4 regions of the Lactiplantibacillus kimchii genome follow, and region 2 is predicted to be linked to each of the others. Evidence: predicted binding sites of a transcription regulator. Region 2 holds the regulator's gene; each other region holds the start of a gene.

The links. The regulator Rex, encoded in region 2, represses fermentation and respiration genes when NADH is low (regulators of the CRP and FNR family bind a similar motif). The targets are predictions, from matches to a motif close to TTGTGAANTANTTCACAA.
Region 1: pdhA (pyruvate dehydrogenase (acetyl-transferring) E1 component subunit alpha) is a predicted target of Rex. The motif match lies at 3,980-3,997, and genes of this name have one in related genera.
Region 3: adhE (bifunctional acetaldehyde-CoA/alcohol dehydrogenase) is a predicted target of Rex. The motif match lies at 3,223-3,240, and genes of this name have one in related genera.
Region 4: C5Z26_RS11805 (MaoC family dehydratase) is a predicted target of Rex. The motif match lies at 3,993-4,010, and genes of this name have one in related genera.

What each region holds. Positions count from the first base shown of each region.
Region 1 is NZ_CP027194.1:674,708-682,666, reverse strand. It holds gene C5Z26_RS03405 (diacylglycerol/lipid kinase family protein) at 1-430, opposite strand, end outside; gene rnjA (ribonuclease J1) at 513-2,189, opposite strand; gene C5Z26_RS03395 (DNA-directed RNA polymerase subunit epsilon) at 2,186-2,404, opposite strand; gene C5Z26_RS03390 (hypothetical protein) at 2,681-3,223, shown strand; gene def (peptide deformylase) at 3,284-3,844, opposite strand; gene pdhA (pyruvate dehydrogenase (acetyl-transferring) E1 component subunit alpha) at 4,150-5,262, shown strand; gene C5Z26_RS03375 (alpha-ketoacid dehydrogenase subunit beta) at 5,264-6,241, shown strand; gene C5Z26_RS03370 (2-oxo acid dehydrogenase subunit E2) at 6,298-7,602, shown strand; gene lpdA (dihydrolipoyl dehydrogenase) at 7,610-7,959, shown strand, end outside.
Region 2 is NZ_CP027194.1:2,145,003-2,152,961, reverse strand. It holds gene groL (chaperonin GroEL) at 1-1,140, opposite strand, end outside; gene groES (co-chaperone GroES) at 1,196-1,480, opposite strand; gene C5Z26_RS10445 (CPBP family intramembrane glutamic endopeptidase) at 1,671-2,306, shown strand; gene C5Z26_RS10440 (redox-sensing transcriptional repressor Rex) at 2,359-3,015, opposite strand; gene C5Z26_RS10435 (ABC-F family ATP-binding cassette domain-containing protein) at 3,182-5,164, shown strand; gene tsaD (tRNA (adenosine(37)-N6)-threonylcarbamoyltransferase complex transferase subunit TsaD) at 5,239-6,276, opposite strand; gene rimI (ribosomal protein S18-alanine N-acetyltransferase) at 6,289-6,750, opposite strand; gene rimI (ribosomal protein S18-alanine N-acetyltransferase) at 6,743-7,324, opposite strand; gene tsaB (tRNA (adenosine(37)-N6)-threonylcarbamoyltransferase complex dimerization subunit type 1 TsaB) at 7,308-7,959, opposite strand, start outside.
Region 3 is NZ_CP027194.1:1,635,467-1,643,425, forward strand. It holds partial or broken gene C5Z26_RS08045 (aldo/keto reductase) at 1-148, opposite strand, end outside; partial or broken gene C5Z26_RS08050 (family 1 glycosylhydrolase) at 358-516, opposite strand; gene adhE (bifunctional acetaldehyde-CoA/alcohol dehydrogenase) at 592-3,198, opposite strand; gene C5Z26_RS08060 (universal stress protein) at 3,474-3,935, opposite strand; gene C5Z26_RS08065 (PadR family transcriptional regulator) at 4,031-4,579, opposite strand; gene C5Z26_RS08070 (phenolic acid decarboxylase) at 4,699-5,235, shown strand; gene C5Z26_RS08075 (GNAT family N-acetyltransferase) at 5,362-5,826, opposite strand; gene C5Z26_RS08080 (DegV family protein) at 6,027-6,893, shown strand; gene C5Z26_RS08085 (helix-turn-helix domain-containing protein) at 7,155-7,526, opposite strand; gene lepB (signal peptidase I) at 7,719-7,959, opposite strand, start outside.
Region 4 is NZ_CP027194.1:2,433,200-2,441,158, reverse strand. It holds gene fabV (enoyl-ACP reductase FabV) at 1-974, opposite strand, end outside; gene C5Z26_RS11815 (MIP/aquaporin family protein) at 1,456-2,208, opposite strand; gene C5Z26_RS11810 (enoyl-CoA hydratase-related protein) at 2,558-3,355, shown strand; gene C5Z26_RS11805 (MaoC family dehydratase) at 3,485-3,931, opposite strand; gene rpoC (DNA-directed RNA polymerase subunit beta') at 4,112-7,753, opposite strand; gene rpoB (DNA-directed RNA polymerase subunit beta) at 7,771-7,959, opposite strand, start outside.

The DNA of each region.
Region 1 (7,959 bases), 980 kb from region 2:
CATTTTTTAACGTTTCATGGTAGACACCGATGTTTAAAGGTCGGGGACGTAAATTGTTTAGAATTTGAGCAAGTGCGATTTCTGGATCAGTTGCCATCCCGAGTCCGCGAGCAAAGTCATTACCGGAACCACCAGGGAGGTAGGCAATTGGGATAGGTTCTGCTAATGGAACCTGCATGAGGCCATTCAGTGCTTCATTTAACGAACCATCGCCGCCAATCACCAATAGAATGGGCGTGACATTTGGCTGCCGATGCAAATTTTTCGCAAATTGGGTGGCTAGCAGGGTGGTGTGTCCAGCATATTCAGACACATGATACTCGAAACGGATTTGACGTTGTTCCAAGATTGGTTTAACAGTTTTCCAAACGGTTTTACCATGACCAGAGCCAGCTAGTTCGTTAATAATAATGTTGTATTCAGCAATCAAATTTACACCTCACAAAGATCGATCAGTTAAAACTGACCCTTACACCACAAAAAGCCGGAACAGGTGCGTTCCGGCAAAGGGGCTAATTCATAATTAACATCGGTAAAATCATTGGGTGACGTTCCGTCTTCTCAAATAAGAAGCTTTGAAGGTCATCAATGATGGCATTTCGGATCGTCGCTTCACTGACTTTATCACTCTTCATCTTACGACGAATCGTCCGGAAAACGTGTCGTCTGGCTTCATTAATCAAGTCACCAGATTCACGCATATAGACAAAGCCACGAGATAAGATATCTGGTCCGGCCTGGATTTCTTTCTTGTTCAGATCAATCGTTGCCACTACGACCACGAGACCTTCTTCAGAAAGGACTTGACGATCGCGCAACACAACGTTACCGATATCACCAATCCCAGAACCATCCACGTAAACATCACCCGCACCAAAGTGGCCGGCAACACGCGCAGAATCCTTAGTGAGTGCCAAAACATCCCCATTTTCTAGGATGAAACTGTGATCTAATGGGACGCCACATTGTTCCGCTAATTCAGTGTGAATCTTAAGCATCCGGTATTCACCATGAATTGGCATAAAGAATTTCGGTTTCATGAGGCGCAACATTAATTTTTGTTCTTCCTGACCACCATGGCCGGAAGTATGAATGTTGTTGACCTTCCCGTGGATAACATGGGCGCCGGCTTCTTCAAGCTCGTTGATAACGTGGTTCACACTTAAGGTGTTGCCAGGAATTGGCGAACTCGAGAAGATGACCGTGTCACCAGGTTGAACTGAAATCTGGCGGTGGGTTCCGTTCGCAATGCGCGATAAGGCCGCCATGGGTTCACCTTGAGAGCCGGTACATAAAATCATCACTTTGTTAGCCGGTAGGGACTTAATATCGTTGGCATCGACCATCGCATCGTCTGGAATATCGAGGTAGCCCAGTTCACGACCATTAACAATGGCAGCTTCCATACTACGACCGAAAACAGCGATTTTACGGTGATGCTCGAGCGCAACTTGGGCAGCTTCCTGAATCCGCGAAATATTCGAGGCGAAGGTGGCAAAGATAATCCGCCCTTCGATTTGATCGAAGATTTTGCGAATAGATTGTGCAACCCATCGTTCGGACTTAGTAAAGATGGGGCGCTCAGCATTGGTACTATCAGATAGTAATGCCAAAACGCCACGTTCACCTAAGTGTGCCATCCGTTGCAAGTTCGGTGGCTGGTTCGTAATTGGTGTCAGGTCGAACTTGTAGTCCCCAGTTTCGACAATGGTACCAGGTGGTGTTTGAACCGCAATTCCTAAAGTATCTGGAATCGAATGGGTTGTTCTAAAGAACGAAACTCGGGTTTTACGAAATTTCAAGACAGTGTCTTCATTGATTTCATGGAGTTCCGTGGTTTTTAATAAGCCGTGTTCCTCTAACTTACCCTTGATCAGGGCTAAGGCGAGGGGCCCAGCGTAAACTGGCACGTTAATCTGTTGGAGTAGGAATGGAATCCCACCAATGTGATCTTCATGTCCGTGCGTAATCACCAATGCTTTTATTTTTTGCTGGTTTGCAACTAGATAAGAATAATCTGGAATGACGTAATCAATTCCCAGTAATTCATCTTCAGGGAACTTGATGCCGGCATCGATTAGAATAATCTCATCTTGAAATTGGACACCATAAGTGTTTTTCCCAATTTCACCCAAACCACCGATTGCAAAGACGGCGGTTTCGTTATTTTTGACGTTTAAGCGTTTCATTTATTAAACTCCGTTAGTTGATACTCTGGATTTTCTTGTTCGTAATCCAAGAAGTTACCTTCTAACGGTTCGATAAACTCAATATTGTACGTTGTGTTGTCTTCGACCAAAACACGAGCTGCAACTTCAGTATCCGCTTCCAGATAAAGTGATTGCGTGGTTTCGCGTTGAGGATTCCGTTTTTGGTTTTCTTGGTAATAAATTTTGTAAATCATTAACAAAACTCCTTATAAAAAATATTTATTTAGAATTAAAGATTCTAAATAGTAGCAAAAATAAAAGTTTGATCCGCACACTAGGTTGTGTAAACACAACAATTAACTTACATTTTAGCATAATTTTGGATAGGTGTATACAATGTTAATTTTCCTCAAAAACGATGCTGGGAATGTCTTTTTTTTTTGCAAACATGCTATGCTAATAATAACTAAAAAAAGGGTTTATTATTGAAATTGTGAATAAATAAACAATCGAATTGTGAGGAAATCGTGATGGGCAAATGGCTAACACTCTTAATTGGTCTGATTTTAGCAATCGTAATCTATGAAGTGTTACGACGGCGGGTTTTAAAACGCGCTGCTTTTAAAATTCGTTTGCAAGGTCAACGAACGGCGGATGCAGCGATGACGACGGTCTTGCAACAGCTAAATAGTGTTACGGCGGCACAAACTGTTAGTGGGGCGGTCCATTCGGCACCGGTTGCTGATGTTTGGGGGCGTGGTGTAATGGCCTTTGAATATGTCTTAACCGCACCAGGCATGGTCCAAGCTGATTTACCAGAAATTCGACGAATCTTGAATAATCATCTGCAGGCTTATGCTCGTGATGAACAGCTTGCCACCTTTCAGGCCGGCGAACCTGCTTTACGAGTGACCGATACTTGGTTACGAGCTGGTCAATTGCACCTTGATATTGCTTATTTAATGAATGAAGCGACTTTAGAATATTTAGAAGACTTACGGCGGTTAAATCATGAGGCCGTCACGACTAAGACAGCGGGCAAATCTCAAGCCGACAAGCCTGATGAGTTGTGAAGACAAGAAAAGCGCTCAGGTGCGATTAAAATCGCAGTCCTGAGCGCTTTTTTGCTATTTTTATGAGATTAAGACGAGATCGTCATCGGCACCAAAGGGGTTCTTAGTATCAATGTGATCATAAAATAAAATACCATGCAAATGATCAATTTCGTGTTGGCAAACAATCGCAGGATAATTCTTTAGGCGCAGCTTTTTTTGTTCGCCGGCCATATTATAGTACCGTAGGGTGATGCGATCATGCCGAACAACGTAACCGGAGACATCGCGATCAACAGAAAGGCAACCTTCGCCCTCTGTCAAAGCGCCTGGTTGAACGGAGTGACTAATAATTACGGGATTAATGATGACATCTTTAAAGACGGGTTCATCACCATCATTTTCCCCAGGAACTAGGACGGCGGCCATTTGTTCAGAAACGTCGACTTGAGGTGCGGCTAGCCCAACGCCAGCGCGTAACCCATATTTTTTAGCCAATTCTGGATCTTGACTATTTTCTAAGTAAGCCATCATATCAGTGGCCAACTTCTGGTCAGTTGTACTTAGTGGAAATTTGACCGGTTGGGCCTCTACCCGTAGCGTATCATTACCTTCACGAATGATATCTTTCATTTTAATCAACCCAAATTACCTCCAAAAACTATTCTATGGTAGGAACTGCTACTCACAATTCACACTTCCAAATAAGTTTAGCATAACTAAAAATGAAAAAGTAGAATGTTTCTCGAAAAAAAGCTGAAATCATTGGATTGAGCCTAATGAAACAATTCACAATCTAAAACGGCTAAAAAGGCGTTATTTAGCGTTTTGAAAGGGCTTGCAAAAATTGAAAACCAATGGTAAATTAGACTTGTAATTATGAAAACGATTATGAGCTAAGCGAACCAATTCAAGGCTCATACGTTCATGAAAGGGATGTGTCATTTATGGACAACGAAAAACCAATTGTCGATTTTAGCGCGATCCGGGATGCACTTGGAAAAGACTTTAAGCCAGTCCAAGTGATGGATGGACAAGCTAAAGTGATTAAACCAGAAATTATTGCTAAATATTCAAATGATGAATTAGTTGATTTCTTAAAACTAATGATTTGGGAACGGACTTTACACCAACGTTCCAATGCGTTAACTCGGCAAGGTCGGTTAGGCTTTTATGCCCCAACTGAAGGCCAAGAAGCCAGTGAGATGGGGACTAACTCGGCCATGAAGTCGACGGACGTATTAATGCCGGCTTACCGAGATATTCCACAATTGATTCAACATGGGTTACCTGTATATAAGGCGTTCCTCTGGTCAAGAGGACATGTCTTAGGTAATGAATATCCAGCTGAATTGCATGCGATGCCACCACAAATTATTATTGGGGCGCAATATATTCAAGCTGCGGGGGTCGCTTTAGGGATTAAAAAGAACGGCACCGAAGATAAAGTTGCGTATACTTACACCGGTGATGGTGGGACGTCGCAAGGGGACTTCTATGAAGGGATGAACTTTGCAGGCGCATTCCAAGCCCCAGCTGTCTTCATTGTGCAAAACAATGGTTACGCCATTTCAGTTCCACGACGGAAGCAAACGGCTGCGCGAACGTTGGCACAAAAAGCAGTTGCTGCTGGGATCCCAAGTGTTCAAGTTGATGGGATGGACTTCTTAGCTGTCCATGAAGTGACTAAGGCTGCCCGCGAATATGCGGCAGCTGGCAATGGTCCAGTCATGATTGAAACCTTAACTTATCGCTTTGGCCCACATACAAATGCCGGTGATGATCCGAAACGTTATCGGACGCATGAAGAAGAACAACCATGGTTTGACAATGATCCGTTAATTCGTTATCGCAAATACTTAACGGACCAAGGCGTTTGGTCAGAAGATTTGGAAAACGACTATGTTGAACAAGTTAAAACTGATATTAAAGCCGCTGTTAAACAAGCGGATGATGCACCTAAGCAAAAAATGACCGAATTCTTGGAAAATGTTTTTGAAGAACAACCACAAAACATTCAACAACAAATTACGGAATATCAAGCAAAGGAGTCGAAGTAACATGTCAAAGAAAACGTATATTCAAGCGATTACTGATGCACTTCGATTAGAGTTAGGGTCTGACGAAAAAACCTTACTTTTTGGTGAAGATGTTGGTAAAAACGGCGGGGTTTTCCGAGCAACCGATGGCCTCCAAGCTGAATTTGGTGAAGACCGAGTTTTCGATACTCCTTTAGCTGAATCCGGAATCGGTGGTCTTTCAATCGGATTAGCCCTAGAAGGATTCCGTCCAATTCCAGAAATTCAATTCTTAGGTTTCATCTTTGAAACGTTGGATTCAATTGCCGGTCAAATGTCACGTGAACGTTTCCGGACCGGTGGCACGCGTCATATGCCAATTACGATTCGGTCACCTTATGGTGGTGGGACTCATACCCCTGAAATGCATGCTGATTCCTTAGAAGGTTATTTAGCACAAATTCCAGGTCTCCGAGTAGTGACACCATCTAATCCCTACGATGCTAAAGGCTTATTAATTGCCTCAATTCGTAATAATGATCCAGTTTTCTTCCTTGAAAACTTGAAACTATATCGTTCGATGAAGGCGGATATTCCAGACGAAGCCTATACGGTACCGTTGGATAAAGCCAACGTGGTTCGAGAAGGTACTGATATTTCGCTAATTGCTTACAGTGCCCAAGTAAATCAGTCACTCAAAGTTGCTGAGAAACTTGAAAAAGAAGGTATTTCGGTTGAAGTGGTCGATTTGAGAACCTTATCTCCATTAGACGAAACCACCATCTTGAAGTCTGTTGAGAAAACCGGGCGGGCTGTTGCGATTCAAGAAGCACAACGGCAAGCTGGGATTGCGGCTAATGTGGCCTCATTGATTGCTGAAAAGGGTGCGCTTTATTTAAGTGCTCCTGTTGGCCGTGTTTACGCACCTGATACGGTTTATCCATTTGGATTAGCCGAAGATGACTGGCTACCAGCTGAAGACGACATTGAAGCAAAAACCCGTGAAATTTTAAACTATTAATTATTTTACGGTCGTGATAAGCAACCGTGACGGTTGTTATGAAAGGAAGTTATCCAATGGCTTACGAGTTTAAACTACCAGAGCTTGGTGAAGGACTTGAGGAAGGCGAAATTGCATCATGGCTCGTTAAACCTGGCGATCAAGTCAAGGAAGACGATTCTCTAGTTGAAATTCAAAATGATAAATCTGTTGAAGAATTACCATCACCAGTTAATGGGACGATTGTCAAAATTTTAATCCCTGAAGGTGAAACCGCTAAAATCGGTGACGTAATTGTTGAAATTGATGATGGTTCTGGGACTAATGCTGAACCAGCTGCAGCACCGGCTGGAAATGCAACCGCTACCACACCCGCACCAACACCAGCGGCGACTGAACCAGCGAAAGCTGCTCCAGCTACGGCGCCAGTTGTTCCTGCTGATCCTAATCGACGGATTTTGGCAATGCCATCTGTCCGGCAATATGCCCGTGATAAAGGGGTTGAAATTACCGCTGTGACTGCCAGTGGGGCCCATGGTCAAATTACCAAACAAGATATTGATAATTATACCGGTGCCCTCGCCGCAACCGGCGCACCAACGCCAGCTGCAGCGCAAGCAGCACCCGCACCAACGGCGGCGCCAGAACCAGTGAAACCTTATGTGTCTGACACCCCCGAATTAGAAACCCGTGAAAAGATGACCCCAATTCGGAAGGCAATCTCTAAGGCCATGGTCAACAGTAAGCATACTGCGCCACATGTGACTTTGTTTGATGAAGTTGAGGTTAGCGAATTAATGGCTCATCGGAAGAAGTACAAGACCTTAGCCGCAGATCGCGATATTCATTTAACGTTCTTGCCATACATTGTCAAAGCTTTAGTGGCAGTCTTGCAACAGTTCCCAGAATTCAATGCGTCAATTGATGATGCGAATAAAGAAATTGTTTACAAGCACTATTACAATATTGGCGTAGCGACGGATACCGATCGTGGATTGCTAGTACCAAATATTAAGCATGCTGAAGGTAAAGGGTTATTTGCCATTGCCAAGGAAATTACTGACAATACGCAAAAAGCCTACGACGGCAAGCTAAAGTCACAAGAAATGAGTGGGGCTTCAATTACCATCAGTAACATTGGGTCAATCGGTGGTGGTTGGTTTACCCCAGTTATTAACCAGCCAGAAGTTGCAATTCTTGGGGTTGGACGGATTGGTAAAGAACCCTATGTCAACGATGATGGCGAAATTGTCGTTGGTAAGATGCAAAAATTGTCCTTAAGTTTTGACCATCGACTAATTGATGGTGCAACGGCGCAAAAAGCCATGAACTTATTGAAACAATTGTTGCATGATCCAGAATTACTTTTGATGGAAGGATGAGGTCAGAATGGTTGTAGGAGATTTTGCTGAAGAACGCGATACAATGATCATCGGTGCCGGCCCTGGGGGCTATGTCGCCGCAATTCGGGCCGCTGAACTCGGTCAAAAAGTCACCGTAATCGAAAAAGAATATATCGGTGGGGTTTGTTTGAACGTGGGTTGTATTCCATCAAAAGCGTTAATTAGCGCTGGTCATCGGCTGCAAGAGGTTAAAGATAGTCAAATCTTTGGTATTAAGAATATTCAAGCGCCTGTTTTGGATTTCAAAACGACTCAGGATTGGAAAGACCATCAAGTAGTCGACCGGCTAACTGGCGGGGTGGCAATGTTACTCAAAAAGCATAAGGTTGAAATTGT
Region 2 (7,959 bases):
CCCAACACGGACAACGGCAACCCCGCCAGCTAATTTAGCTAAACGTTCTTGTAATTTTTCTTTGTCGAAATCAGAAGTGGTTTCAGCAATTTGGTTACGGATAAATTCAACTCGTTCGCTGATGGCATCTTTATCGCCAGCACCTTCAACGATAGTCGTGTTATCTTTGGTAACTGTTACTTTGTTAGCTTGACCTAATTGATCGATAGTAGCATCTTTCAATTCAAGGCCCAAGTCATCAGTGATGACAGTCCCACCAGTTAATACCGCGATATCTTGTAATTGTTCCTTACGACGATCGCCAAAGCCAGGTGCTTTAACCGCAACAACGTTGAAAGTCCCACGCATTTTGTTTAATACCAAAGTTGGTAAAGCTTCGCCAGAAATGTCATCGGCAATAATTAACAATGGCTTGCCTTGTTCAACAATTGATTGTAGTAATGGCAAAACATCTTGGATGTTAGAAATCTTCTTATCGGTAATTAAAATGTAAGGATTGTCTAAATCAGCTTCCATTTTATCGTTATCGGTAACCATGTATTGTGATAGGTAACCACGATCAAATTGCATTCCTTCAACCACGTCCAAGCTAGTATCAACACCACGTGATTCTTCAATAGTGATAACGCCATCATGACCAACTTTTTCCATCGCTTCCGCAATCAACTTACCCGTTTCTTGGCTAGCTGATGAAACGGCTGCGATTTGAGCGATATCTTCTTGCGTCTTAACTTCATGGGCCATTGAATGCATGGCGTCAACGGCAGTCTTCGTTGCGGCTTCAATCCCGCGCCGAATCCCAACTGGGTTAGCCCCAGCAGTAACGTTCTTCATGCCTTCGTTGACGATTGATTGCGTCAATACCGTTGCAGTAGTAGTCCCATCACCGGCAATATCGTTAGTTTTTGAAGCGACTTCAGAAACTAACTTAGCACCCATATTTTCAAAATGATCTTCAAGTTCAATTGCCTTAGCAATCGTCACCCCATCATTAGTGATGGTTGGTGAGCCGTATGATTCTTCCAATACAACATTACGACCCTTAGGACCTAAAGTTGATTTAACGGTGTTAGCTAATTGGTCAACACCTTTGAGCATTGCTGAACGTGCGTCTTCAGAGAATTTTAATTCTTTAGCCATTATTTGTATTCACCTCATAAATAAATTTTGTTTTAATTACTATCAGTTAAATGGATTAGTCTTCAACCGCGACAATATCTTTTTCGTGTAAGACTAGATAAGCTGACCCTTCGTACTTAACTTCAGTACCTGCGTACTTGTCAAACAATACTTGATCGCCGACTTTCACGCTAGGTGCAACCTTTGAACCGTTATCTAAAATCCGGCCATCAGATACAGCAACAACCTTACCACTTTGTGGCTTTTCCTTAGCATTGTTGGCAATAACAATACCACCAATCGTTTGTTCTTCTTCTGCTTGTTGTTGTAAGATGACACGATCACCTAATGGTTTTAACACGTGAATCCCTCCATTTATTCTTTTTTAGCACTCACAAACATCAAGTGCTAATCACAAAGATAACTATATCATTTTAATTCAAGAATGCAAGTTATTTGTCAATAATTAGTCAAAGAAAGTCAAATCGATTATAATGAACTTACTTAAGTCAAATCTGACTCGAAATTTTATTATTAAAGGACGTGAGCTAATGGCTAATCGCCGCCAATCGCTGACAGTTTTAATCGTCTATTTTATCATCTATGCCCTACCTACTTTATTAGCCCAAGGATTCCATCAACTTGGATCTTGGATTTTCTTAATTCAAACTTTAGATTACTTACTTGGCGCTATCATTTTAGGATGGCTCGCTTGGCGAACTAAAACGCCAAATGCCGTCGAACAGCACCCTAAAAATTGGGTCAGTACGGTTTTATGGGGAATTATCGGCGTTGTCTTAGTGCTTGTCGGTCAAGTCGTTATTTTACGCTTGACGCAACTACTCGGCCAGTCAACGGCCTCGGCCAATACCAATACGTTACTCACAATTGGTCAGAAATACCCCTTCTTCTTACTGGCAGTGCTCGTTGGAGCGCCAATTATGGAAGAAATCGTCTTTCGTAAAGTTATTTTCGGTAACCTAACGACCGTTACTGGAACAGTCGGTGCTGCGGTTATTTCTAGTTTGTTATTTAGTTTTGCTCATGCGGACGGTCATTTAATTTTATATGCCTTTATCGGCCTCCTCTTTTGTTGGCTATACCGGCATACTGGTCGTATTCAGACATCGATGATTGCCCATATTTTAATGAACGTTGTCGCAGTTTTACCCTTATTTTTAACTTAAAATAACTAAAAGACGCAACCATTTTTTTGGTTGCGTCTTTTGCTAGCTAATATTATTCAGCTGATTTATCGCCAAGTTGTTCCCCATAATGTTCAATAAAATAAATTAAGGTTTGCAATTCATTCGTTAAATCAACATTTTGAACCCGAATCGTCTCGGGAACTGAAATGCGTAATGGGGTAAAGTTCATAATTCCTTTAACGTTAGCATCAACCAGTTCATCTGTAACGTCTTGAACGACTGAAGTTGGCACCGTTAAAATGGCAATTTCAATTTGTTGTTCAATTAATTGTTTCTTTAATTCCGCCATCGGATAAACGGGAACGCCGCTTTGGACCGTATTGGCAATTGATTCGTTGACATCAAAAGCTGCTGAAATACGGACATTACTATTTTTATGAAAATTAAAATTAAGTAACGCATGGCCCAAATTACCGACCCCAATCAAGGCGACGTTAGTTAACGTGTCTTGATTTAAAATTTTCTTGAAAAATGCCAAGAGCTTTTCAACGTCATAGCCATACCCGCGTTTGCCTAATGCCCCAAAATATGAAAAATCTCGTCGAATCGTAGCTGAATCAACTTTAACTGCTTCTGACAGCTCCGTTGACGAAACCCGTTTCTTGTCAGCATCTAATAAAATGTTCAAATACCGATAGTATATCGGTAACCGCTTGGCCGTTGCCCGTGGAATTTTTGTTTCTGCCATTTGACGACCCTCCTTATCAAAAGTTTGTGAATTTGCTGACACTATTCTAGCATAATAGGCCACTTTGTGAAATAATATTTACTTATTCTTCCCTTTCACTAGGGCTAACAACGACAATATGCTACAATTATTTGACGAATCCACCTCGAAAGGAGTTTAAAAAAACGTGATTTTACTACAAGTACAGCAAGTCATGCGGCGTTTTGGCGCTGATGTCTTGTTCGATAACGTACAATTAGATATTCAGGACCATGCGCGTGTCGCCTTAGTTGGTCGCAACGGGGCTGGTAAATCAACTTTATTAAAAATGATTGCCGGTGAAACCGTCCCTGACGAAGGTCAAATTTCAATGCGTAAAGGCTTAACTATCGGCTATTTGGCTCAAGATCAAGGTTTAAATAGCGCCCATACAATTTGGGAAGAAATGAGCAGTGTCTTCGCTGAATTACATCAACTAGAAGCTCAAATGCACCGCTTAGAAGCCCAATTAAGTGATCCTGAAGTTATTGCGGATGACCCGACTTATCAACAAACTTTAAAGACTTATGACCAAGTTCAAACTGAATTTCAACAAAAAAATGGTTACGGTTACCAGGCCGAAATCCGGGGTGTCTTACATGGTTTCCAGTTCAATGCTGATGTTTATGATAAATCCGTTACCGAACTTTCCGGGGGCCAAAAGACCCAGTTGGCGCTTGCCAAACTACTATTGGAAAAACGGGATTTGCTCATTCTGGATGAACCAACCAACCATTTGGACGTTGAAACGCTCACTTGGCTCGAAAGTTATCTTCAATCTTACACGGGCGCCTTGCTGATTGTGAGTCACGACCGTTACTTCTTAGATCGGGTCGTCAACGAAGTCTACGATCTATCCCATCATGAAATGGTGCATTATACTGGCAATTATGATCAATATGTCCAACAAAAAGCGGCCCGTATTCAAGCAGAATGGAAACATTATGAGAAGCAACAGACCGAAATCAACAAATTAGAAGACTTTGTTAATCGGAATATTGTGCGGGCTTCAACTACCAAGCGCGCCCAATCACGGCGAAAACAACTCGAAAAAATGACGCGTTTGGACCGTCCCGAAGGTGATGAAAAGACCGCCCACTTTGGTTTTCATGCAGCCAAACAAAGTGGCAACATTGTCTTAACCGTCAAAGATGCAGCGGTGGGCTATCAAGATCAAATCTTGTCAGCACCGGACACATTAAACATCAAAAAACATGAAGCCATCGCCATCGTGGGACCCAATGGAATTGGTAAATCAACCTTGCTGAAAAGTATTCTGGGTCAAATTCCATTTATCAAGGGGCAAGCGGTCTTCGGGACCAATGTCGTTACCGGTTATTACGATCAGGAACAAAAGAATTTGCATGCTAAAAAAACCGTCCTTAGTGAACTTTGGGACGAACATGCGACCACTCCTGAAAAAGATATTCGGACCATTTTAGGCAGTTTCTTGTTTACTGGTGCCGATGTCGATAAATCAATCGGGTCCTTATCCGGGGGTGAACGGGCCCGTTTACTACTGACCAAGTTAGCTATGGAAAATGATAACTTTTTAATTTTAGACGAACCGACCAATCACTTGGATATTGACAGTCGTGAAGTATTGGAAGTTGCACTTAACGATTTTGATGGCACGCTTTTGTTCGTCTCACATGACCGTTATTTCATTAATCAAGTTGCCACCAGTGTCGTTGAAGTATCCCCAACTGGCACAGAATTATTCTTAGGTGACTATGATTACTATATTGATAAAAAGCAGGAACAAGCTGAGTTAGCTGAATTGGCCGCTAGTGAAGCGGCGGCTAATGCCACCAGCGCCACGACCACTGCTATCAGCGAAGCTGGCGCACCAGTGAGCCAATCCAAGGGACAGCAAACCTATCAAGCTAGCAAACAACAACAGCGAACTAAGCGCAAGTTAGAACGTTCAGTTGCGTCCCTGGAACAACGAATGAGTGACTTAGAAACTGAGGCTACTGAAATTCAAGAACAGATGTCACAACCAGCCGTCTTTGCTGATGCGACAAAATTACAAGAATTTCAACAACAATTGGAACAAGTTAACGCCACACATGAACAGGCCGAAAATGACTGGACTGAACAAGCTGAAGCTTTGGAAAAGCTAGTTTAATATAAAAAGACCGCTACCAAACAGTCGTTGCAAGTTGTAATTTCTTGCAGCGACTGTTTTAGTAACGGTCATTTTTAGTGAACCATATTAGGCATCCAATCAAATTCTAAGCTTGGATCAGCATTTAACGTCGCATCACCAAACTGCTTATGTTGATATTGCACATAAGCGGCGGCACCAATCATGGCCCCATTATCACCACATAATTTTAAAGGCGCTAATAATAATTCCGTATTTGGAAACTTGACTGGTAAAACCTTTTGTAAGCGTTCGCGTAACCCTTGATTAGCTGCAACTCCGCCAGCTAATACCAATTGTTTAACCGGGTACTTTTCTAAAACGCGCATCGTTTTGCTCGTTAAAACATCAACCACGCTCGCTTGAAAACTAGCCGCTAAATCATTCTTATCCAAAGTTTCACCAATCTGATCAGCATGATGAACCGTATTGATAAAAGCACTCTTTAACCCACTAAAACTAAAATCAAAATTAGCTTCATCAATCATGGCCCGCGGAAACTTAAACGTATCTTGACCTTGATGCGCCATTTCATCGATCACTTTTCCGGCTGGATAGGGCACGCCTAAAACGCGACCGATTTTATCATAAGCTTCACCAGCGGCATCATCGCGAGTTTCGCCGATAATTTCAAACTGACCATCCGCTTGCATATAAACTAATTCTGTATGTCCCCCAGAAACGAGTAAAGCCATCACCGGAAATTCAAACGGCTTAATAAACCGGGCCGCATAGATATGCCCCGCCATATGATTCACTGGAATCAAAGGTAAATGATGCGCATAGGCCACCGTTTTAGCGGCATTTACTCCGACCAATAACGCGCCCACTAAGCCCGGACCATACGTTACTGCAACGGCATCCAAGTCATCATAAGTGACCTTAGCTTCTGTTAAAGCTGCTTCAATACATAATGTAATTTGTTCAATATGATGGCGACTGGCAACTTCTGGTACCACACCACCGAACCGTTTGTGACTATTAATTTGAGTCGCAATCACGTTTGACAGAATCGTTTGTCCATCCGCAATCACGGCAACACTCGTTTCATCACAACTAGATTCAAAGGCTAAAATTAAATTTTGCTTTTCCACGCGTTATCATCCTCAATTAATAATTTTTCGCATAATTAATGCATCTTCACGCGGTTGCTGATAATACGCCTTCCGCGTTGATAGTTTCGAAAAACCACACCGAGCATATAACCGTTGCGCAGTGTGGTTACTATCACGAACTTCTAAAAAAACCTGACTAGCTATGGGTAACTGGCGCAAGACAGTTTGTAACATGAAAGTTGCTTGTCCCTGACCTTGATAAGCTGGCACAACGGCTACATTAGTAATTTCAACTTCATCCAACACCTTCGTTAAGCTGATAAACCCAATCGGTTGTCCCGCCACCACTAAGAGCTGATAAAGTGATTGGGGCATTGCTAAATCCGCCGCAAAAGTTGTTAACCGCCAAGGGGCCCCTTGGGGATAGGCCAACTGGGCTAACTCAAAACACAGCTTAGCTACAGCTGATTCAGTGGCATAAGCTGAACTGGCAATTAACTGTCGATCAGTCATTAGCGGCCGTTACCGGTAAATGATACGTCATATCAAGCGCATCTTCATGATCACCAAAATAATACCGTTTCTTAACGCCAGTTTTTTCAAATCCCAAACTTGTATATAACCGTTGGGCATTCACGTTACTAGCCCGAACTTCTAAGGTTACCGTCCGATAATTTAAATACCCAGCACGTTCAATCATTGTTGTCATCATGTACCGACCTAACCCTTGATTTTGAAAATCAGGATGGACGGCAATATTCGTAATGTGCGCATCTTGACGCCGATCATCAAAAGCACAGCCACAAAAGGCACATAGCCGATCTTCATGACGCATGACAATATAAAAGCGACCACTTTGACGGCGGAGTTCCGTTTTAAAGGCATTTTCATCCCAAGGGGTCTTACCCGCATAAACGGCGCGCTCAATGGCTAACATTTCTGGAACATCTGTAATCAGCGCCCGCGAGACATAGTACCCGGTCGGACCAACTTGCACAACGTGATTATCAATCGTCATTATTTTTTGACGGCGTTGACTACGGTTTTTCGTTACTCTCTGAAAGTACTGCTTAAATCTTCTCAACATATGGGGCATGGTCCTCTTTCGGATGTTTGGCTAGCCATTCGCGTTCTGCTTGCGTTAGCCGTAAGTAATTGGGCACAAAATTGTGTAGCTGTTGGACCGGAGTGGCCGTTAAGCCTAACAAACCGAGTACAGCTGCCTGCGGTAAATCTAATTGTGGTTGGGCACGAACAAACCGATCACCAAGTTGCGCACTGAGCGTCGCTTGCGTAATCGCCACATCGGCGCCAATAAAGACAATTGATTCTTGATATGGCGCTAATTGTTGACACCACTCAGTCACACTCACATGCTGATCTGCAATCACCGGCACTGGTCGCTGATGCACAATCCGATAGAGTCCTGTGAACAAGTTATCACGCCGAGCATCGAATACTGGTACCACTAATTGTCCCTCTTTAACCACATTGCCGGCCAAAGCTGCCAGACTAGAAATACCCACTAATTCTTTATTTAATGTATACGCCAACGTCTTGGCAGTCGTGACCCCGATTCGCAAGCCTGTATATGACCCGGGTCCCGCGGCTACCACCACACGGTCCAACGCCGCTGCGGTTAAGCCCGCCTGCGTAATTGCTGCTTCAATAATTGGTAATAACGTACTACTATGATTGCGACCAACATTGGTTGTCGTTGTG
Region 3 (7,959 bases), 510 kb from region 2:
GATAAATAGCCGCGGTATCAAAATGACGATACCCCGCCGCTAATGCATCTTCAATCGCTGTTATTAAAGTTTGTGTATCGTCAACTTTAAAAACGCCCAATCCCAATTGGGGGATTCTGACATTATTATTTAAAGTGATATATTCCATTAGATAGGCCCTCTTTTTCTTAATTTGTAATTACATATTAAGAATAGCGAATTAAGTAAGAATAAGCAAGACTATCTTAGCATCCTGGCAATTTTGGGATTCATTTCAAAAATAAAAGGACATTTAGTTTTTATTCCAAACGTCCAATTAATTTTCCGAAATTTAGCTGTCACTCTAATAAATCTTTACTAGGAGTCGTCTGCAACAACTCAGCTTTCAAACTGATTGTCCACACTTACCTGCTTAAACCAAGTAGCAGACTTCTTCAAAGCCTTTTTCTGCGTATGAATATTATCACGAATTAAACCATAACGATTGTGATAGGCATGATTCCAAAACCAGCAATCAACTGCAGTCCAAACAAAAAAAGATCATCGCCGCCCAAATCAGGCAAGTAACGATGATCCTCCGCAATACTAATAATCTTCTAAAACTATCAATCCTTACTTTTCAGTTCCCTGACCATCCCATTCACGTTGCATGATCGCTTTTAATTCACTAATCAAGGGTTCCCGTGGATTGGCTGTCGTACATTGGTCCTCATATGCCAGTTCAGCTAACTGATCGACATTAGCATCGAACTGCTTTTTCTCAACGCGGTTCGCTTTCAAGGATAACGTAACATCCATTGAATGCGCCAAATCAATATATGCTTGCACCAAGCTTTCTTTAAGTTCTTCATCCGTATTGCCGGCTAACCCCAAGGCTCGCGCAATGTTGGCATAGTCTGCCAATGCTGTATTGTGCGTATATTTAGGCCACATCGCCAATTTAGTTGGAATCTCCGCATTATACCGAACGACTTGCGGATACGTAATCGCAATCGCTAACCCATGCGGTAAGTTGAAGGCGCCACCTAATTTATGGGCAATCGAGTGATTAATTCCCAAAAAGGCATTGGCAAACGCCATCCCAGCTAGGGTCGAAGCATTATGCATCTTCTCACGCGCTAATTGGTCGCCATCATACGAGGCTTTCAAGTATTTAAAGGCTAATTGTAGCGCTTGAATCGACCAACCGCGGGTAAAATCTGAGGCCATCGTTGACACGTATGATTCTGTAGCATGCGTAATCACGTCTAAGCCCGTCCAGGCCGTCGTGCGCTTAGGAACGGTCTCCACAAACTGTGGATCCACGATAGCGACATCTGGTTGCATCGCATAATCAGTAATTGGGTATTTAACATGGGTCTTAGAATCCGTGATAACCGCATATGGGGTGACTTCTGAACCAGTGCCAGACGTTGTTGGAATCCCGATATAAGTTACTTTATGCGCCGCTGGCACTTGATAAGTCCGCTTCCGAATATCTAAGAACTTCTGCTTAGCCTCTAAAAATGACGTTTCGGGATGTTCATAAAAGAGCCACATGCCCTTAGCTGCATCCATCGCTGAGCCGCCACCTAATGCGATAATTGTATCTGGTTGGAACGCCTGCATCCGTGCAACCCCTTTAGTCACCGTATCTGTCGAAGGATTAGGTTCAACCTCTGAAAAGATATCAATATCAACCGGTTCAGTCCGTTGATTTAAGACTGCAGTTACGCGATCTGTATACCCAAATTTAACCATTCCAGGATCACAAACGATAAAGACTTTTTCGAGGCCACTCATATGTTCCAAATACTGGACGGCATTGCGTTCAAAATAGACTTTGGGTGGCATTTTTACCCACTGCATATTATTCCGTCGTTTTGCGACCGTTTTAATATTAATTAAATCCATATCTGTCACATTATGTGAAATAGAATTACCGCCATATGAGCCCGTGCCCAGCGTTAATGATGGCGTCATGTTATTATAAATATCGCCCAAACCTCCCACTGAAGATGGGGTATTAACTAAGATTCGGCAGGCCGGCATTTGGAGTCCAAACGCTTTGATCAATTCGTCATCTTTTGTATGAATACCCGCAGTATGCCCTAAGCCACCGTAATGCAGCAATTCATCCGCTCGTTTGAAAGCGGCGGCTGTCGATTGGGCCTTATACAAAGTCAATACTGGCGAAAGTTTTTCACCAGACAAGGGATAATTAACACCGACACCATCAATCTCCGCAATTAGAACCCGACAATCAACGGGGACCTGCGTCAAACCAGCCATTTTAGCAATTTGATAGGCGGTCTTCCCAGCAACCGGCCCGCGTACCGTATGCCGTTCAGGATCAATCACAGCATCACTTAGAGCTGCGACTTCTTGTGGTTTCACGAGGTAACAGCCTAACCGATTGAATTCAGCTTTCACGGCATCATAGATTTCGGCATCTACAATGGCACTATTTTCTGAAGCACAGATCATCCCATTATCAAAAGTCTTTGATAACACAATATCATTCACAGCCTGTTGAATATCGGCCGTCTTTTCAATATAAGTCGGGCCATTCCCAGGGCCAACACCCAACGCCGGCTTACCAGAAGAATACGCCGCCGTAACCATGCTAGGCCCGCCAGTTGCTAAAATCGTGGCAATCGCAGGATGGTGCATCAAAGCATTGGTCGCTTCAATACTAGGGTGTTCAATGTATAAAACAGCATCGGCTGGACCTCCAGCAGCCTTAATTGCGGCTTGCATAATCCGAGCCGCCTCGGCACTCGCTTTTTGCGCTTGGGGATGAAAACCAAAAACAATGGTATTCCGACCCTTTAATGAAATCAACGCTTTAAAAACAACCGTTGACGTGGGGTTAGTAACTGGGGTAACCCCGGCGACAATCCCGACTGGTTCCGCAATTTCCATCAATTGCGTTTCAGCGTCATCTTTCAAAATACCAACAGTCTTATCGTGCCGAATACTATTCCAAATGTATTCACTGGCATAAATATTCTTAATGGCTTTATCTTCCACGACCCCACGGCCAGTTTCTGCCACAGCTAATTTGGCTAACTTCATATGGTTATCTAATGCGGCGACAGCGACCTTTTCGCACAAATCATCAATTTGCGCTTGTGTATACGTTTTCAATTCGGCTAATGCAGCTTGTGAGCGGGCTACTAATTTAGCGACTTCAGTTTCAGCAGCAGTCTTTTTTTCAATTGGTTTTGTTTTAATCATGGGATGTTCCTCCATTCAATTCTCTTGTGAATTAATTTACAAACATTATTATAACGGACTCCCGTAAAAATGCAAGCGCTATCTTCACTGGTTGTCCAAACCAATCCACACCAACAGTTCCATAGTCCCTACCCGGTGGGCTTTTAACCGTCCCAAGCGCGTTAAAAATAAAGTTTAGTTCTGCACAAAGTCTACACAAAAAAAGGATTGGCCGCTGAAATTCAACCGCGGACAATCCTCTACTCAACTCATTTATTCAAAAGTACGATGCCTCATTACCGAACAACAATCACAGAAACGGGGGCTTTTCGGGCTAACCGGGGACCAATGGCAGCCGTCATCTTCGCATGGGCAAATTCAGTATCGGCCCCTGCGACTAGTAAATCTGGCTTAAAATCAGGAATGACTTGATCCAAAATAACGTCATCCACATCGCCACCTTCGTAAACTAGCGGTTCGACATTTTGAACCCCACGTTCGGTGGCAAGCTTGACGTAATCTTGAACAACTTGCGTCACATGATTCCGTTTCGCCTGTAATTTCGACGGTGTCAACGAATCAAAGATATTAATATCTTCGCTCTCCAAGACTGACACAATCCCCAAAGTAACGTTATAATCACGAGCCAACGTCAGTGCGTAGCGAAAGGCGCGTTCAGAAGACGTCGTGTCATCCTCATCCACCGTCAATAAAATCCGCCGATAAACGAAGGGCTTATCAATCTCATTTTGATCCATTTACATGACCTCCTCATTAAGTTGGTACTGACCATCGCTATTATACCAGTTCCCCTACAGCAACGTGGGACAAATGATCGTTTTTTCAGGTTGAGCTAATGCTTCACTGGTAACGCCGCCAAAGTCTGCTTTAGCCAATCAACATAGTAAGTTTCACGACCAATCGCATGTTGCAAAATCAAATAATGACCATATGTCGTGGTTTGCGGCCGGCCTTTAAAAACCGTCGTTAGGCGCGCCTGCAAGTGCATTAATTTTGTTTGATGTAACTGTAATTGTTCCGTTAGCATTTCTGGCAAACGTGGGTCACGATTCGTTTGGATGAAATATAGTTTTAAAATGAACTCATCCTTGGTCGCCGTTAAATCGGGGGTACCTACACTAATCCACTCCCGTAACCAGGCCAAGCCAGTCGGCGTAATATGATAGAGCTTTTTCTCTAATTTCTCACCACTGATTGTGATTTCATGTGTAATGGCTCCTTGGGTTTCAAGCCGTTTTAGCTGCGGATAAATTTGACTATGCTGTGCTTGCCAAAACTCACCGATTTCGTGATCAAAAGCTTTCGTTAAATCATACCCAGTCAGCGGTTGTTGATTTAATAGTCCCAGAATAATAAATTGTAATTTGTTTTTTTGCGCCATTTGGTAGGACCCCCTTGACGAATCTTTAACTTAAGTATACACTAGCTTTGTTATTTAAAACATGTAATTTATAACACGTTTTAATTTACTTAATTTTACTTTTGAAAGGATCTTTAATAATGACCAAAACATTTAAAACTTTAGCTGACTTTTTAGGTACCCATTTTATTTATACGTATGATAACGGTTGGGAATACGAATGGTATGCAAAGAACGATCACACCGTTGACTATCGCATCCATGGCGGCATGGTCGCTGGCCGCTGGGTCAAAGACCAAGCAGCCAATATCGTTATGTTAACTGACGGTATTTATAAAGTTGCTTGGACTGAACCAACCGGGACTGACGTTGCTTTGGACTTTTTACCAAACGAAAACAAAGTAAACGGGACTATTTTCTTCCCAAAATGGGTCCAAGAACATCCTGAAATCACGGTTACTTTCCAAAACGACCACATTGATGTTATGGAAGCTGCCCGTGAAAAGTATGCCACTTATCCTAAATTAGTCGTTCCCGAATTCGCCACTATTACTTATATGGGTGATGCTGGACAAGATAACGATGACGTCATTAGCGAAGCCCCTTACGCCGGCCTGCCTGACGATATTCGTAATGGCAACTATTTTGACGAAACTTATCACCGGCTAAACAACTAATGTTTCACGTGAAACATTACGGTGCGTAACATAAAAAGAATAGTCGCTTCAAGAATTTTTACAACTAATTCTTGAAGCGACTATTTAGTATCTGCTATTAGGTTACCAAAAATCAGGCTACGCGTATTAATCCAAGTTTAACGCCACATATTGTTCGGTATGTGTATCTCTTAACGTGTAGTTTGGCGGCAAGGCATCCCGGTCAGCCTTAACGATTTGAAATCCAACCCGTGCATAGAACCGTAGGGCCGCTTCGTTAGCCATTACACACTTTAAGGTCACTGGTTCAGTCGCATATTGTCGCATTTCAGTCAGCAAATTTTCACCAACACCTAATTGACGAAAAGCTGGGTCAACAAATAAGAGATGAATAAAATTAGCTAACCGATAAAGCGAACAAAAGCCCGCTCTTTGCCCATCAATCCACGCCACCAAAACAAATTCACCGCGACTATCTTGGTCAAAATCTTGTAGTCGTGGATTCGTCACCCATGGAAAGTCCTGCTGACGATCAACCAAATAAATTTGTGCTAAAGCGGCACGGTCAGCTTGCGTTGCAGTTTTAATTTGAATCACTGCCATCGTTTTCATCCTCTCCCCCATAATTTATTTTATTATGCGGGTCTTTGTAACAGAATACAACCAAACTAATAACATCAAGCAACGTTAAGCCTTAATTTCACGCAATCAATGATTGTTTTTTTAATATTTGAACCTGACAAAACTAGCTTTCACCCTCGGACTAGCGGTATAATACAGTCTAAATCTTTCACCCTGAAAGTAGGAGAAAAATGAGAACAGCAATTGTGACCGATAGTGCCAGTTATTTATCAGCTGCGGATATCAAAAAATATAATATCCACGTCGTACCAATTACCGTGATCTTCGGTAAACAAACTTATTTAGAAAATGTTGAAATGACGACTAAAGAATTCTATGAACGGATGCGTACGGCTCCCGAACTGCCAACCACCACCCAGGTCACGTTGGGGCAAATGCAACAAATGTATGACCAATTAGCTGCGGAAGGCTACGATAATGTCATTAGTATTCATCTGTCTTCCGGTATTACCAGCTTTATCACCAACCTTGAAAGCTATCTGCCTAACGTCACCAACATCAAAGTCTATCCATTTGATTCTTTGATTACGGCGGCTGGCGAAGCTTACATGGCACTTTTAGCGGCTAAATTAGTGGCAGCTGGTCAGACACCAGCCCAAGTCATTGAACAACTGCACCAACTCCGTGAGACAACTGAAGTTTACTTTGTGGTCGATAACCTCAGTCACCTCGTCCGGACCGGTCGGTTATCCAACGCTTCCGGCTTGGTTGGGAACCTCTTACGGATTAAACCCGTACTAACCTTTGAGGATGGCAAAATTGTAGCGATTGAAAAAGAACGCACGATGCGCCGCGCCTACCAAGCCATTAAGGCCAAGTTAGCCGCTGCCATTGCAGCGGCCGATTACCCTTTACGCGTGACAATTGAGAATGGCAACAATCCCAAGTTACAAGCAGAGTGGACCGCCGATTTGATCAAAAGCTTTCCTGATTTAACAATCGACGAAGGCGAAATTGGCCCGGTAGTCGGCGTGCATGTTGGTGAAGGCGTGATGGGCTTGATTTGGGCAAAAGATTGGGAAAAATGGCCCGATTGACCGAATTAATTTTCAATAGCTACGCACAAAATTAAAGTTCAATAATTGTAAAGGTGAGCTTGAACAACACCCAGGCTCGCCTTTTGCATCCTATAAGATTTAGCAGTTGCATTAGCCTGACATTTCACTAAGCATAATAGATACGAACTTAGCCCTATAGTCATAAGATTGTTTACGAGTAATTACGACAACTCAGGGTAATCAAAAAGCGCCATAACCTGCTTTGGGTTAGCGACGCTCATCTTAATTCGTAAAAAGCCATTATTTTTTGGCTTTTTTCTTTTTACCTTTTGGCTTACCCGTTTCGGCCGTTGGCGCTTGCTTAAGCACTAACTTCCGTACCTTTTTAAGTAGCTTCTTTTGATTCGTTGCATCGAGCTGCTCCCATAATGTAACCAATTCAGGCGTCATTTGCTTCGGCCCTGATGCCACAGTAACAGTGCCCAACAACCACTCAGGCGTGACTGACAGCGCTTGCGCTAACGCCGTGACCTTATCTTGTTTCGCCACGTATTTACTACTTAACCACTGACTGATGGAAGACCGCCCAATCCCAGTCGCTTTGGCTAATTGTGCCGATGTCATTTGGGCCTGCTGCATCGCTGTTTTTAATCGTTCAGCAAATAAACTCATTCAGAATTACCTCCAATCTTAGTTTCCTTTGGTACTATCAATTAAGTGAACTTGCCATCAGTTTAGCCTTGTTAGTGCGGAAATTCAATGCTAACCAACTAATTGTTTACTTTTCTAAACTATTTCAGTTTCATTTATTTAAGTTCGGCTAAAAAAATGAACCCAGGATAACTCCCAGGTTCACCGTTTACTTTAATAACCGATAGCATTAACATTATGTCGTTTCGTCGTACTGGTGTCCCAAATGGGCACTTTAACCACGCCCAAAACTTTATTCGCTGGGACAAAGCCCCAATACCGACTATCATTTGAGACTGAACGATGATCGCCGAGAACAAAATACGAATTTTTTGGCACTTTGGTTGCAGGAATGGCCCAACTATTCTTATTCGAAATCGAAGCCAAACTCCAATTCCCGGTCCCCTGTGTCCGC
Region 4 (7,959 bases), 290 kb from region 2:
TAAACCATGTCACGGAATAACCGATCTTTATGCATAATTGGTGTTTCATGTGTCCCAGTCGTTTCTTCAACTTTGTATAACGCGATGCAATACAGTGGGAAGATTGGGATAACGACTGAGGCCTTTGTCGTAACCGCCCGTGAGACTGAAATTAAGGCTTCGCCGTTTAAATCATTCAAGGTCTTTTGAATTTTGTGAGATGAAGCTTCCGCAGCATCTTTCGCAGCGCCTAAAGTTCCTTCATGATAGAACGCGTAGGTACTCTTAGGACCGATGTATGAATATAAAATGGTCTTAAAGCCTTCAGCTAACACCCCGGCAGCTTTCAATTCGTTAACCCAAATCTCCCAGTCTTCGCCGCCCATCACATGCTTCGTCGCTTCAACTTCTTCAGGCGTTGCTGGTTCAACAGTTTGATCAAATAATTCGTTTTCTTCCATATTGATATTTTGACCAGTCACTGGTTCGCCAACTGATTTAATGACCGAACGCCAAGTTTCATCTGGGTTAGCTGGATTAGTCCGTTTTGGCGCTGCAACTGAATAAACTAACAAATCAATCTTGCCACCAAATTCAGCTTTAATGTACGCAATAACTTGGTCTTTCATCGCTTGTGTAAAACAGTCACCGTTAAAGTTCTTACCAATGAGACCTGCTTTTTCAGCCGCTTCCCGGAAATAAACGTTGTTGTACCAACCAGCTGTGCCGAGCATCTTCTCATCACGTGGGGCCCGTTCGTAAGAAATACTAATGGTATCGGCGCCTTGACCAAAGGCTGTCGTAATCCGACTTGCTAAGCCATAACTGGAAGAGCCACCAACGATTAAGGCTTTCTTCGCCCCGGCATAGTGCCCTTTACCTTGGACATACGCAATTTGATTCAGGATTTCTTGTCGACAGCCTTCTGGATTTACTGAACGTGCCACGTTACCTTTTAATTTTTCGGTTAATTGAACCATTGTTGTTTCTGACATTATAAAAACCACCTTTGTTAGTTTAACAATTAGTCGTGCTAGGATTGGCTCGGGCCAGTTTCAGTGAAAGTACTCGTTGGTCAGCAACGGGAACCGAAACCGCTAAGCAATGATGCCAGCGACTATTGAATTTTTTATGTTAGATAATTAAGCTATTCACATTAGTCATCAACTTGCGGCCGGGACAACTAATTATCTCCATCCACAATGTAAGCCCTTTCTAAGGCATTCACCACTATCATTTTTTTATCATACATATAACTACAAGTTATACAGCCGTCAAAACGGGGATTGATTGATATTTTTTCACAATCTTTTTTTAGCTACCTCAGAAAAAAATGAGCCAATCGGCGTTGGTCACTTCAGTGAGGGCTGTCCTCCCCGCAAGAAAAGTGGTCGTCATTCTCAAAGCAAGAATGACGACCACTTTTCAGGTTCATGCGCAAACGATTGTCTCACGTGCTAAGCCATCAGATAGCCATTATAACCCGAAGAAGCCTTTATATAGAAAGATTCCAATGATTGCGCCAACGATTGATGCTAAAACTGGTACCCAGCTATAACCCCAATGAGAGCTCCCTTTATTAGGAACTGGTAACAGCGCATGAACAATCCGGGGACCTAAATCTCGCGCCGGATTTAAGGCTGGTCCGGTTGGGCCCCCTACAGAGATCACTAAAGTCGCGATCAAACACCCAACGCCGATGTTAGCAATATCGATATTTTGATGGAAGAACATACCACGATATAAGCCCATCGCTCCAAAAACTAACACGGCCGTGCCAATCAGTTCCGTGACAAACCCATTAAGATTGCTTTGCGTTGCGTCTCCCGTTGAAAATGTGCCTAAAATTGCAGCTGCATCATGGCTCTGCCGATAATGCGGCCAATAAATAGCTAACACCAGCAGTTGTCCTGCCATCGCACCCAAAAATTGGTAACCTAGATAAGGTAACACTTGTGTCCACGGGAAGATACCGGCACAGGCCTCTGCAATTGTAATTGCTGGATTTAAATGATTGCCAGAAATCGAACCGAACATCATCGCTGGTAGCATGACACCCAGACCGTATCCAATCGCAATAAACAACCAGCCGCCATTACTTTGACCCAACTTACCATTGCCAGTGGTAGCTGGTAAAAATGAATTTGCCACCGCACCATTCCCAAATAAAACTAAAATTAAAGTCCCAAAAAACTCCGCCGCATAACTCGCTGGCCAATTACCACTCATTATAAAAACCTCCTTCAAATTGACGATTGCTTTAAACACGTCGAACTATACCGGAGTCATTTAAGCAAGTAAACACTGATATTTTTTCATAACTGGCATAACTATATGTTATAGTGAGGCGCCGCAATGCTTGCTAGTCGTTCATTAGTTCCTTTATTCACAATATTTGCCATTATTTTTTTATTGTCCCGCTTTACCAGACTGACAGAACCTTGTTTTACTGGGATTTATTAAACTTGATCAGTTGTTATAAATTCACTATCGGGTTGCAATTTTTGAAATACCCGTTATGATTAAGCGTGAAAGTACTCGTTGGTAACCTCTGAATTTGTGAAAGGAAGTTATTAACATGTTAAAACTCAATACTTACGAAAATATCTTATTAGACGTCCAAGCTGGCATCGCTACCTTGACTATCAACCGGCCAAAATCAATGAATGCCTTGAACACTGCAACCTTAAACGACATTGGTGCCGCCTTAGATGTCATTAAAGCCAATGCGGATACTATCAAGGTTGTCATTATTACTGGCGCTGGTCCTAAAGCTTTCGTGGCTGGTGCTGATATTGCTGAAATGCGTGATATGAATTCATTAGCAGCGGCTGAACTTTCGAAAACAGCGCATGCGACATTTGGCCGCATTGAAAACCTGTCTCAATTAACGATTGCTGCCGTCAACGGCTATTGCCTAGGCGGTGGGTTGGAACTCGCTGCTTCTTGCGATATTCGCGTTGTTTCAGACCGGGCTAAATTCGGTCAACCGGAAGTTACTTTAGGTATCGTACCTGGCTTTGGTGGGACCCAACGTTTAACCCGCTTAGTTGGCCGTGGTAAGGCTAAAGAAATGATTGCGATGGGAACGATGGTTGATGCGCAAGAAGCTTATCGGATTGGGATCGCTGAAGAAATCGCAACCCCTGATGAATTGATGGCTAAGGTCGATAAAATTGCTCAAACGGTTATGAAGAACGGCCTCATTGCGGTCGGCATGGCTAAATACGTTATCGACCGGGCAGCTGACTTACCATTAGACACTGCCATTGATTTTGAAACCCAGATGTGGGCACAGACCTTTGCAACTGCTGATCAAACGGAAGGCATGACCGCCTTTCTTGAGAAACGACCAGCCACTTTTCCTGGAAAATAAGTAACGATTGAATTAAAAAAGGCATCTGGGCAAAAACCCAGATGCCTTTTTAGCGCCTCATTTTTCCGCACAGCAAGGTCGGCTCAAAGACTATCCCCGTCTTTGGGCCGACCCCCGTCCTTTATTAGGTTATGCCGTGACTGGTCGTTGCGCAGGAATAGCTTGCGCTTCCCCACTTGTTACGACTTCTCCATTTTGATTCGTCACCGTTGTTGCTAAGGTCACAATTTTAAAATGCGGTTTAGCTTCAATTTTTGTCACCGTCACTTTAACAACTAAAACGTCATCAAAGTAAACCGGATGGCTGAACCGCAGACTCTGATTCAGATAAATTGCACCAGGTCCTGGCATTTTCATCCCAACACATGCCGAGATCATACCGGCAGAAATCATGCCATGCGCAATACGACGATGGAAACGCGTCTGCTTCGCAAAACTTTCATTCATATGCATCGAATTGTAATCCCCCGTAACCCGGGCAAAATCATCCACATCGGTCTCAGTGACCCGTTTAGAAAACTCCCCAACCATGCCAATCGCGATCACGTCATCGTAAATACTCTGATATTCTGTCATTTTACTTACCTCCAACTTATTCAACCTTGCATCAGCTGATTTCAAATTCATTATAGCCTGATTGTGATTAAATACACAATACCAGTTAATTATAGGCGGCATAACTTTTGGTAACGGTTACAATTTTATGTACGAAAAAGAGCCGACTCAGCGGCCGACTCTCATTGCGCTACTTAGCAATTACTTGCTAGCATCTTGTTCTTGCATTTGTTTTTCAAGATCACTGATTGAGTAAACCCCATCAGCCACGTTGCCAACTTCCTTAGGCTTGATATGACGGTAACCCGGCATACCAGTCCCAGCAGGAATGATCTTACCAATAATGACATTTTCTTTCAGACCGATCAATGGATCGTTCTTACCACGAATAGCCGCATCAGTTAAGACCCGTGTTGTTTCCTGGAATGACGCCGCTGATAAGAAACTATTCGTTTCCAAGGCAGCTTTGGTAATCCCAAGAATAACTGGCCGTGACGTTGCTGGAATTCCACCAGCAATTAACGTCTTGTAGTTTTCATCTTTAAAATCAGCAATATCCATCAAGGTCCCAGGTAAGACATCCGTATCACCCGGATCCATGATCCGAACTTTACGCAGCATCTGACGAATCATGATTTCAACGTGCTTATCACCAATTTCAACCCCTTGCATCCGATAAACGCGTTGCACTTCACGGAGTAAGTAGTTTTCAGTTGATAAGACATCGCGAATTTGAAGTAATTGTTTAGGATCAATTGACCCAACGTTCAACGCTGCACCACGATGAATGAAGTCACCTTCACTAACCGCCATCCGCGCTGTTAACGGTAACGTATAAGTCCGGGTATCAGTTTCACCCTTAACCGTAACTTCTTTCGTCCGTTCCGCAGGATTTTCTTCAATTGATTCAACCGTCCCAGTTACTTCAGTAACTTCGGCACGCCCTTTAGGATTACGTGATTCAACAATTTCTTGAACCCGTGGCAACCCTTGGGTAATATCGTCTCCGGCAACCCCACCAGTATGGAAAGTCCGCATTGTTAACTGCGTCCCGGGTTCACCGATTGATTGTGCCGCAACGGTCCCAACAGCTTCACCGACTTCAACTTCGTCACCAGTAGCCATGTTACGGCCATAACAGTGTTCACAAACCCCATGTTTCGTGTTGCAAGTGAAGGCCGAACGAATCGTCACTTCAGTTACACCGGCTTCAACAATCGTTTGTGCTAAGTCTTCATCGATCATAACGTTGTTACCAACAATTTCTTCATGCGTTTCAGGATTAAAGACGGTCTTCATCGTGTAACGACCTAGAATCCGATCATATAATGGTTCGATAACTTCGTTACCATCCATGATGGCTTCGATTCGTAACCCACGGTCAGTCCCACAATCCTTTTCACGCACAATAACATCTTGAGCCACATCGACAAGTCGACGTGTCAAGTAACCAGAGTTGGCAGTCTTCAAGGCCGTATCAGTCATCCCTTTACGAGCCCCATGGGTTGAAATAAACATTTCCAAGACTGAGAGTCCTTCACGGAAGTTAGAAAGAATAGGTAGTTCCATGATCTTCCCATTAGGAGCGGCCATCAAACCACGCATCCCAGCTAACTGCGTAAAGTTAGAAATGTTCCCACGCGCACCAGAATCACTCATCATAAAGATTGGGTTATCTGGGCTAAAACTATCAATTAGTTTTTGTTGGATTTGGTCTTTAGCATCGTTCCAGACACCAATGACCCGTTCATAACGTTCATCATCCGTAATTAAACCACGACGGAATTGTTTTGAAATCGTGTTAACTTGCTTATGTGCTGCATCGATGATTTCTGGCTTTTCTTTCAAGTCGGTCACATCGGCAACCCCAACCGTCAAACCAGACTTAGTTGAAATGTTATAACCTAAGTCCTTCATACGGTCAAGCAAGAGTGACGTTGCCGTCACATGGTATTGCTTGTAAACTTCCGCGATAATATCTGCTAAGAAACCCTTCTTAAATGGCATGATTAAGTCTTGACCATCTAAGAAATCATGAATGTTTTCACCAGGCTTCAAGAAATACTTGGCAGGTGTGCCATCAATCAAATTATCATTCGTCGGTTCGTTCAAGTATGGGAACTTACCAGGCAAAATGTTATTGAAGATTGCTTTACCAACCGTGGTAACTAAGACTTCTTGCTTCTGTTCGTCGTTGAAAGGCTTGTCAGTCATTGATGAAGCTTGAATCCCAACCCGACTGTGCATGTGCACGTAGCCAGCTTGATAAGCTTTTTGAGCTTCATTCAAGTCTTTAAAAATCATGCCTTCGCCTTCACGACCAACTTCTTCAGTCGTCAAGTAGTAGTTACCAATAACCATATCTTGTGATGGTGTAACCACTGGCTTACCATCTTTAGGTGCCAAGATATGATGCGCAGCTAACATTAATAGCCGAGCTTCAGCTTGTGCTTCGTCTGATAAAGGTAAATGGATGGCCATTTGGTCCCCATCGAAATCGGCATTGTAAGCTTCACAAGCCAATGGATGTAACCGCATTGCTTTACCACTAACCAAGACTGGTTCGAACGCTTGAATCCCTAAACGGTGAAGTGTAGGGGCCCGGTTTAAGAGCACTGGATGTTCTTTAATGACGTCTTCTAAGACACCCCAAACATCGTCGTCCGCACGTTCAATCTTCCGCTTAGCATTCTTGATGTTAGACGCTAATTCGCGTTTAACCAATTCTTTCATGATGAAAGGCTTGAAGAGTTCCAACGCCATTTGACGTGGTAACCCCATTTGGTTCATCTTCAAGAATGGACCAACGTCAATAACAGAACGCCCAGAATAATCAACCCGCTTACCAAGTAAGTTTTGACGGAACCGCCCTTGCTTCCCCTTCAACATATGTGAGAGGGACTTCAATGGCCGATTACCAGGTCCAGCAACGGGACGCCCACGCCGACCATTATCAATCAAAGCGTCAACGGCTTCTTGTAACATCCGCTTTTCGTTTTGAACAATAATACCAGGCGCATTCAAATCTAATAAGCGTTTCAACCGGTTGTTACGGTTGATAACCCGCCGGTACAAATCATTCAAGTCAGAAGTGGCAAAACGCCCACCTTCCAATTGAACCATTGGTCGTAAGTCCGGGGGAATGACCGGAATCGCATCCATGACCATCCAAGCAGGTTCATTACCAGAGGTAACAAACGCTTCGATGATATCTAGACGACGAACGGCCCGCGTCCGCTTTTGACCAGAAGCATCTTTTAAAGCTTCCTTTAAATCACGCGCTTCTTTTTCAAGTTCAACGTTATTTAAAAGACGCTTAATTGCTTCAGCACCCATTTCGGCATCAAATTCATTACCGTATTGGGCTTTCTTTTCACGGTATTCACGTTCAGAAAGCAATTGCTTCTTTTCAAGTGGCGTGTTACCAGGTTCGATAACAACGTATGAAGCGAAGTAAATGATTTCTTCAAGTGCCCGAGGGCTCATGTCTAAAACTAAGCCCATCCGGCTAGGAATTCCCTTAAAGTACCAGATGTGTGTCACTGGTGCGGCAAGTTCAATATGACCCATCCGTTCGCGACGAACTTTACTACGAGTCACTTCAACCCCACAACGGTCACAGACAATACCCTTATAACGAATCCGTTTGTACTTACCACAAGCACATTCCCAATCCTTAGTAGGACCGAAGATACGTTCATCAAACAGACCGTCTTTTTCAGGTTTCAATGTCCGGTAGTTAATGGTTTCCGGCTTTTTAACTTCGCCATATGACCAGCTACGAATCTTGTCTGGTGATGCCAGACCGATTTGCATGCTTTCAAACTTGTTGACATCGATCAAAGGACCGACCTCCCTTTTTATTGATTATCCTGGTGAGCGTTTGTTGTTTCTGAAGCTGCTGGCTTGTCAGCCTTAGCTGGTTTTTCAGCGGCTTTTTGTTCTTGTTCTTGCTGGAATTTGCTCAAGGCATCCACGTTAACGACATCATCGTCATCGTCATCCATATCCCGCAATTCAATTTCTTTATCTTCTGCATCAAGGACCTT